Regions from separate parts of the Metabacillus sp. GQ13 genome, predicted to be linked through region 3. Evidence: riboswitches for the same ligand, from Rfam matches in the RefSeq annotation. Region 3 holds a riboswitch; each other region holds the start of a gene.
The links. Region 3 has a riboswitch for thiamine pyrophosphate ahead of thiT (energy-coupled thiamine transporter ThiT). Riboswitches for the same ligand answer to the same signal wherever they lie in the genome.
Positions count from the first base shown of each region.

Region 1: it holds a riboswitch for thiamine pyrophosphate, as region 3 does, so the genes downstream of both, AC6CHR_RS21840 (acetylornithine deacetylase) here and thiT (energy-coupled thiamine transporter ThiT) in region 3, are expected to answer to the same signal.
Region 2: it holds a riboswitch for thiamine pyrophosphate, as region 3 does, so the genes downstream of both, AC6CHR_RS02830 (thiamine phosphate synthase) here and thiT (energy-coupled thiamine transporter ThiT) in region 3, are expected to answer to the same signal.
Region 4: it holds a riboswitch for thiamine pyrophosphate, as region 3 does, so the genes downstream of both, thiC (phosphomethylpyrimidine synthase ThiC) here and thiT (energy-coupled thiamine transporter ThiT) in region 3, are expected to answer to the same signal.

Region 1 is NZ_JCAXET010000022.1:5,704-7,913, forward strand. It holds gene AC6CHR_RS21835 (bile acid:sodium symporter family protein) at 1-813, shown strand, start outside; TPP riboswitch at 994-1,096, shown strand; gene AC6CHR_RS21840 (acetylornithine deacetylase) at 1,221-2,210, shown strand, end outside.
Region 2 is NZ_JCAXET010000002.1:121,740-123,949, forward strand. It holds gene AC6CHR_RS02825 (monovalent cation:proton antiporter family protein) at 1-633, shown strand, start outside; TPP riboswitch at 811-921, shown strand; gene AC6CHR_RS02830 (thiamine phosphate synthase) at 929-1,657, shown strand; gene thiO (glycine oxidase ThiO) at 1,654-2,210, shown strand, end outside.
Region 3 is NZ_JCAXET010000028.1:12-2,221, reverse strand. It holds gene AC6CHR_RS23565 (SDR family oxidoreductase) at 1-424, opposite strand, end outside; gene thiT (energy-coupled thiamine transporter ThiT) at 852-1,427, opposite strand; TPP riboswitch at 1,563-1,666, opposite strand.
Region 4 is NZ_JCAXET010000022.1:33,708-35,917, forward strand. It holds gene thiC (phosphomethylpyrimidine synthase ThiC) at 1-1,161, opposite strand, end outside; TPP riboswitch at 1,293-1,408, opposite strand; gene AC6CHR_RS21985 (MOSC domain-containing protein) at 1,502-2,170, opposite strand.

The sequences.
Region 1 (2,210 bases), on a different contig from region 3:
TCCGATTTTTCATCACTAAAAGGTGCATTTAAAAGTCCATTACCATTAATTATCATATTAATCCTACTGCATATTTTGATGCCAGTTATTGCATGGACCGTAGGGCATCTTATTTTTACAGATGACAATATGACATTGACTGGTTTAGTATTAGCAGCTGTTATTCCGACTGGTATCACAAGTTTTATATGGGTGACTATTTATAAAGGAAATATCGCTTTAGCACTGTCAATCATCTTATTTGATACAATCTTGTCTCCTTTCCTTGTTCCACATACACTTTCTTTTCTAGTCGGTCAGAAAGTAGAAATTAATACACTTTCGATCATGAATGGGTTGGTATTTATGGTTGTACTGCCCTCATTACTTGGAATGTTCATTAATCATTTTTCGAAAGGAAAAAGTGTGAATGTGAGCAAGACACTAGCACCTTTTTCTAAATTAGGTCTAGCTTTAGTGGTTATGATTAATGGAGCAGTGGTGGCCCCCTTTCTAACAGAGGTTAATAGTAAGTTAGTTATCATAGCCATTACTGTTTTTGGGCTAGCTTTTATTGGATATCTGATCGCATGGATGCTAGGAAAATGGCTTACTAAAGACAGAGAAACAATTGTGGTGATGATTTTTACTGGAGGAATGCGAAATATTAGTGCTGGTGCTGTTATTGCTGTCCAGTATTTCCCTGCTGCTGTTGCCGTACCTGTTATTGTGGGGATGTTATTTCAGCAAATTTTAGCCTCTATATTCGGTTTTTTGTTTAAACGTTTTGAAAATCAAACTGTTGAATATAAGAAACAAGTCTCGGCTTCATAATAAAGATGGTGTTTTCTATCACAAAAGCCAAAAATGAGTAAATGTACAGATTATTTTTAATTCTTTTGTTGCTAAGAATGACATATTGTGTTAAAAATAGTGTAATCAATCAGATTATTAAATTAGTAGATTAATTGACAAGAATCAATATTATTTTTATATGAATCATAATTAAATAATTTTCACCACTAGGGGAGCTTTAATAGCTGAGAGAGACCATATGTCTTGACCCTTATTACCTGATCTAGATAATACTAGCGTAGGGAAGAGGTGTTTGAATACAATTGAAAGCTTTAGCGCTCAAGCATGCTTCTCAATCATTTTATTAAAATGTCTGTTCAAACCACTTCTTTTCTAAAAAGAAGTGGTTTTTTTGCGTTCTAAGTAATAACTAAGGAGGATACAGCTTGACTATTCAAATACAGAACTTGGTAGATCAAATTGATTCAAGAAAAGAAGAATTAATTGTATTACTAAAAACACTTATAGAATTTAAAACACCAGCACCACCTGCTAGAAACACCAAGGAAGCTCAATCATTTATTGCTGACTTTTTGAAAGAAAGAGGATTTGTAATTGATATGTGGGATGTTTATCCAAATGATCCCAATGTTGTAGGGGTTTTGAAGGGTGTTGAGCCTGAGGGCTACAATAGTTTAATTATTAACGGACATATTGATGTAGCAGAGGTAAATGAAGAAGAAGAATGGGGAATCGATCCTTTTACGCCATTTGTTAAGAATGGTGCTGTCGTTGGTCGTGGGGCAGCTGATATGAAAGGTGGCTTAGCTGGTGCAATGTTTGCAATCCAGCTCTTACATGAAGCAAATATTGAGTTACCGGGTAGTTTAATTTTCCAGTCTGTTATCGGGGAGGAAGTTGGTGAGGCCGGAACTCTCGAATGCTGTAAAAGAGGCTATACAGCAGATTTTGCTGTTGTTGTAGATACAAGCGATTTACATATCCAAGGACAAGGGGGTGTGATAACAGGTTGGATAACGATAAAAAGCGCCCAAACCTATCATGATGCAACAAGGAGACAAATGATCCATGCTGGTGGGAAACTATTTGCGGCAAGTGCAATTGAAAAAATGACGAAAGTTATCAATGGCTTACAGGAGCTTGAACGTCACTGGGCGGTTACTAAAGATTATCCAGGCTTTATACCGGGAACAAATACAATCAATCCTGCGGTAATAGAAGGTGGGCGGCACGCGGCATTTATTGCTGATGAATGTAAACTTTGGATCACAGTCCATTACTATCCAAATGAATCTCATGAGCAGATCATTAAAGAAATCGAAGAGCATATCAATAATGTGGCCAATTCAGATCCTTGGCTAAGAGAAAATCCGCCTACATTTGTTTGGGGCGGTAAATCAATGATCGTGGATCGT
Region 2 (2,210 bases), on a different contig from region 3:
GCTTTTATCGGTGCAAATCAAATGTCATTACCCGTAACGCGAGAGCTTAATCCAGATATATATGAAACAACAATCTATCATATTCACCAAGATAAATTGGATAAACAAATATCTGAATCATTATTTGAAATTAAAGAAATTGAAAATTTTAAGTTAGAGACATTAAAGGAACAAGGTGCTTTTGAAGTAGATTTAATAGTTGTGGCAACAGGTGATGAAGATCGGAACGCAGAAATTGCTCTTAGTGCAAAAGATGAACAAGTTGACCGAATCATCGCGAGTGTTGCTTCCCCAGAATTAGACGCTAAGTTGAAAGAAAAGGGGATTGATATATTTTCTACTTTATTGTCAACTAAGACAATGTTACGGGCGCTTATTGAGGCGCCAAGTGTAATAAGAATACTAACGAATCAGGAAACAATGCTTTATCAAATTAATTTAAATAATCCTAAATACGATCAAATTCTATTACGTAATTTTCCATTTACAGGAGATATCATCTTTGTTCGTATCTTTAGAGGAAAAGATTCAATTGTCCCTCATGGAGATACTGACCTTAAGCTAGGAGATCGTTTAATTGTGACTGGTTCAAGAGAGTATGTGAATGAATTACGACTTGAGCTTGAATTTTAAACATTTAAACCTTTCACCATTGTGTCAAAAGATCTTTCTCTTGAAAGATAGAAATCATTTGGTATGATAGAGATATAAAAATGTTCATCAGAGCAAGTAGCAGATAAAAGCTATCTTTATTGAAATCAATGCAATAGAGTAGCTCTACTCAATTCTGCAGTTCATTTACTCAATATTAATTACCGCTAGGGGTGCCCTTATATAAAGGGCTGAGATTAAAGTGATACTTTAAGACCCTCAAAACCTGATCTGGCTTGTACCAGCGTAGGGAAGTGGAATACAGCATATACTAATTATGTATGTAAACCACTTTCTCCTTATCTGGGAAAGTGTTTTTTTGCGTCTACTAATGATCGTTATCCAATTTTTTGAAAAAGTATGCAAAACAGCAATCAAGAAAAAGGTGAGAAGCTTGGAGATTCATGTTATTACTGATAATAAACAAACCGTGGCTGAACTCGCAAAACGAATCGTTTTAATTCACGAAGAAGTTGACTATGTGCATATTCGTGAGAAATCAAAATCAACAGCTGAAATAATGGAAATTTTATCTATTGTCAATAAAAACGGCGTACCTAAAAGTAAGCTAGTGATCAATGACCGTATGGATGTCGCACTACTGAATCAAATCCCTAATGTTCATTTACCAGGACACGGCTTCTCTATCGAAAAAGTGAAAAAATTTGATTCATCAATAAGGATTGGTCGTTCAGTACATTCACTTCAGGAAGCAATTGACTGTGAACAAGCAGGTGCGGATTACCTTATGTTTGGTCATATATTTGAAACAAGCTCAAAAACGAAAGTAACGCCCAGAGGAGTTCAGCAATTATCTGACATTTGCCGTCGTGTTGATATACCTGTGATAGCAATTGGTGGAATTGTTCCAGAAACGATACATGAACTCGTAGGAATTGAAATCTCTGGAATTGCAGTTATGTCATATGTGATGGCAAGTAAGAAACCAAACCATGACTTAAGAGAACTAAAACAGAGTGTAGTTTATAGAGGTGGGATATCATGAAAACACATTATCAGGTAGGAATTGTTGGTGGTGGGATAATTGGTCAATCGATCGCCTATCAGCTAGCTAAAGAAGGTCTTTCGGTTGTTGTCTTAGAGAGTAATAAAGTTGGCACAGGCGCAACAAGTGCTGCTGCTGGTATGTTAGGTGCGAACTCAGAGCTAGAAAACAATGATGCTTTATTTCAATTTGCCAAGGAAAGCCAACGATACTATCAAGTACTACGTGATGAACTTTCTGAATTATCACAGATTAATATTCAGCATGTTGATAATGGAATGTATAAGCTTGCAATGACAGATGATGAAGTCGTTTCATTAAAGAATATAGAAAAACAACATAACACCTTGGAATGGCATTCAAAAGAGACGGTTCTAAGGAACGAACCAACACTGGCTTCAACTATAAAGGGTGCCCTTTATATACAGGAGGATGGACATGTTTCACCTGTGCATGTTTGTGCAGCATTTTCCAAGTCTGCTAGCTTACTAGGTGCAAATATAGTAGAACATACACCTGTACATAGGATAAAGAAAACGGCAACGGGTGAATA
Region 3 (2,210 bases):
TAATGATAATACTACCACCAGACTCTTTCATCTTAGGTATTGCATATTTTACAGTATGAAAGGTACCTTTTAAGTTTGTATTTATTGTTGTATCCCAGTCTTTAGGGTTTAAATCTTCTATTGGAGCGAGAACTCCGTTGATCCCACCATTAGCAAATACGATATCTAATCTACCCCATTTGTTCACCGCTTCTTCGATACCTTCTTTTACTTGGTTATGTTTTGACAAGTCCACATCGACAATGATGGCTTCTCCTTGAAGTTCTTCGATTTCCTTTTTTACTATTTCGGCCTTTTCTTCTTTCAAATCCATTAAACAAACCTTTGCCCCTTGTTTGGCTAGAGAAATTGCAGTTGCCCTTCCGATCCCAGAACTTCCTCCTGTTACAACAGCAACCTTATTTGCAAATTGATTACTATTCATAACCATCCTCCTTGTAAATTGTCATATGACTATTATCTCTAGCAATGTAGATTTTACTATGGCTTTATACTGTTTCTTTTTAAATCAAATCATAGGATATGCTACTTAACGAGATTTATTTATATTTACCTCGAGTAAGATGGAATTAAACAATAAAGTCACTTGATAAGATGAAATTCTAACTAATTAAAGATAAAGACAGAAGTGAGATTTCAAAAGAGATCTCACTTCTATTAATATTGAGAGTATATTAGTTTTTGGATTCTTTCTATAGGGAAGTAATAGAGAGGGGAATTATATAAGCCGAAGATTATTATGCAAAGGGGGAAATATAACTAAAAGCAGTGAATTTCAATTTCGAAATCCACTGCTTTGCTATGAGTTATTACTAAAGGGAGATCAAATCTTCTCCCACGTATGACGTAGGTTATTTACTTTTAACAACCAATCGAGGTGCTGTAAATAGTAAGAAGCTAACAATTACTGCTGAAACGATAAAAGTTGGAATCATATATGTTGAATTATAGATAAGAGAATACTTTACAACGGGCATGCCTTCAGGTGTAAGGGAAGCGAAAAAGAAAACCCCGGCCGTGACATGAACAATATATCGTAGGAAATTGCCTAGCAAAGTTGCTAGAATAATGTAAAAAATAATGGCTTTTTTACCCTTATTTAATAATGCTCGTTGAATTTGATTAAAGAAGATTCCACTTAGACCAACAACAGTGAAGGCTAAATAATAATCTAGGAAACCTTGTACTGGGTGAATGATGTATGGACTACCTAAAATAGCTTGAAGTATACCTAATAGTAAGCCTGTTAAAAGACCACCTTTCAATCCCCAACGAAAAGCAATAATAAAAACTGGTATCATGCCTAATGAAATAGAACCACCTTGTGGCATTTTTAAGAACACACCTGAAACTAAGTCCAATAAGAATGCTAAAGCAGATAGCATCGCTACTTCAATTAAAAATAATAAGCGTTGATTTCCTTGCATAGTAAAAACCCCTTCTCTTTGCATGACACCTAACCTTAAGTTTAAAAGAGAAGTAGATATATCATACATACATCGCTCACGTAGACAAAACAAAAAAGCAATGTAGGATATGATTAGATGGTTCCAACATTGCTTTAATATGGCCATCCACATCCCTACGCTAGTGTTAACTAACAGGTTCGAAGGGTTAGAACGGAATTACCGTCCAGTCTCAGCCGAAGGCTCCCCTTGTGGTTACATGCATTATTATATTTGATATTTACTATACATGATAAAAAATGCCTCAACAAGAAATTTGTTCAAGTACATTATATTTTAGTTGAAGGATCAAACAATAGGTTAGCTTTATATAGAAGAAGTCTGTATTCGTAATCACGCTACTTTTAGTTAGAGGACTCTTCCATTTTCTTTTTAATTAGCCACTAATTGTACGGGGGGAATTCAATGTTCCACTTATTTAGGTACTTCTAAAGTCAGATATTATTAGGTGGATGAAAAACGAATGATAAGAAACATCATACATTAATCCCTACTAACTATCGTGTTCTTTGCAATGCATTTACTACTACTTTACTCTTGTAATTGTATTTAGAAAGATGAATGAACAAACCTTAATCATAAATATTTCAAATTTAATATAAAAAGTGGTTGCTAATAATATTATATCGTGATATATTATTAAACGTCGCTGATGAAGCGGGAACAACATTGAAAACAAATTAATAAAAAGATGTTGACAGAGATAATAAGAAATGATATATTATAAAGGTCGCTTCTGAACGA
Region 4 (2,210 bases), on a different contig from region 3:
TCCTTCAACCATCACTTGGACATCGTAATTCCAAGCAATTTCAGTTAATTCACCTAATGTTTCAAGTTCCGCAAATTGCGCCTCATCGTTAGCGTCTGCGATTGAACCAGGTCTAAGACCGTCTCCAAGGGAGATGGTGATATCGTATTGTGTTAATATCTCACAAATTTCATGGAAGTGAGAGTACAGAAAATTTTCTCGGTGATGGGCGAGGCACCACTGAGCCAATATGGAACCACCTCTAGAGACAATTCCTGTAGTGCGTTTAGCTGTTAAAGGAATATATCGAAGTAATACACCGGCATGGATCGTAAAATAGTCAACACCTTGTTCTGCTTGTTCAATTAATGTATCACGGTAGACTTCCCATGTTAAATCCTCAGCGACACCATTTACCTTTTCTAAAGCTTGATAGATTGGAACAGTTCCAACTGGGACTGGTGAATTGCGAATGATCCATTCTCTCGTTGTGTGAATGTCTTTTCCAGTGGATAAGTCCATGATATTATCCGCTCCCCAGCGGGTTGCCCATGTCATTTTTTCTACTTCTTCTTCAATTGATGATGAAACTGCGGAATTGCCGATATTTGCATTGATTTTCACATGAAACTTCTTGCCGATAATCATTGGTTCACTTTCAGGATGGTTGATATTTGCGGGAATAATCGCACGGCCAGCAGCCACTTCTTGACGAACAAATTCTGGTTCCATTTGTTCTCTTATCGCAATAAACTCCATCTCAGGTGTAATGATCCCAGTGCGGGCATAGTGGAGTTGAGTAACTCTTTTGCCTTTTATCGCGACTAGTGGATGAATATCCTTGCTAGGGAAAACTTCTAATTTTGATTGGTTACTAGATTTATAGCCATCATCTTCAGGTTTAACAGTACGCCCATCATATTGGCTCACATCATTACGATCGAGAATCCACTTTTCCCTAACTCTAGGAAGACCTTTACGAATATCAATTTCAGCGGTTATATCTGTATAGGGGCCGCTTGTATCATACACGTGAACAGGGTGATTAAACTCTTCAGAATGTGAATCTTTAGTAGGGCCCTGAGATATCTGCCGTACCGGGACTTGAATATCATAGGTATTTCCTTTTACATAAATCTTTTTACTTCCTGGGAATGGTTTTTTAATGGTAATCTTCAAAATTTTCTCCTCCTTATGATTGAAAACAATGATGATCTGAAAGAAACGAAGGCAAAATAAAAAACAGCTTCTGAAAGTCAGAACCTGTTTTGGAAGGTAAAAATTGTAAAGAGATAAGTGCGTAAATATCCTCTTAGCAACTGTTACTACTTCCCTACGCTGGTATCATCCAGATCAGGTTCAAAGGGTCAAAGAACTTCAGGCACGTTCTTCTCTCAGTCCAAGCTAATGGACTCCCCTAGTAGAAAATGGTAATTCTCTTAAAATCAACTTAACTATAACATAATAAAATATTCAGTCAACGACTCTTTTAAAAAAAGTAATAATTGGTTATTTAGAACTATTAGGAAATAAAAGGATGATTGTTCTCCTTACCTTTTAGATGAAGTTTGTTCATTCGATCTTTCCATTCCTGAGATAATTCCGATAGACTAAGTATTTTCTCAATTTGGGCGAGATCATGTTTGTTATGAAAGAAAGTATGATGGATTGTAGAAATAGAAAGTTGTTTAGGATGCTTATCTAGAAGTTTAATTTCTGAACGAGATGTAATCGTACCTTCTTGAATGACACGAAAAAAATATCCAGTATAACCCATCTCAACTGTTTTAGCCAATAATGTGTTGAGGTGGGTATATTTATTAATGGTGGAGCATGGAAAACGCCCTTGCGAAACTTGTAAAATAGCTTCTCCAACCTGATAGACATCTCCAATACATATCGTAGACTCCAGCATACAGGTTACCGTTAAATTTTCACCAAATGCAGCCTTTGGTAAGGATGTACCATATATCTTTTCCCAGTAACGATAATGTTCGAAGGGATAAACACAAATAACTCTATCAATGCCACCATGATACTCGTGATTTTCGACATCATCACCTTTTATCTGTTTGGTAGTTACTTCTAAAAAATCAACTTGATCTTTAGATATACCAGAACGGTATTCTGTATCTTTATGTGATAATGTTTTTGGCTTACCTTTGCTTAACCAGATGATTTCTGCTGACATATCTGTTCACAGCCTTTCTTCTTCTTATTATTGAGAATTA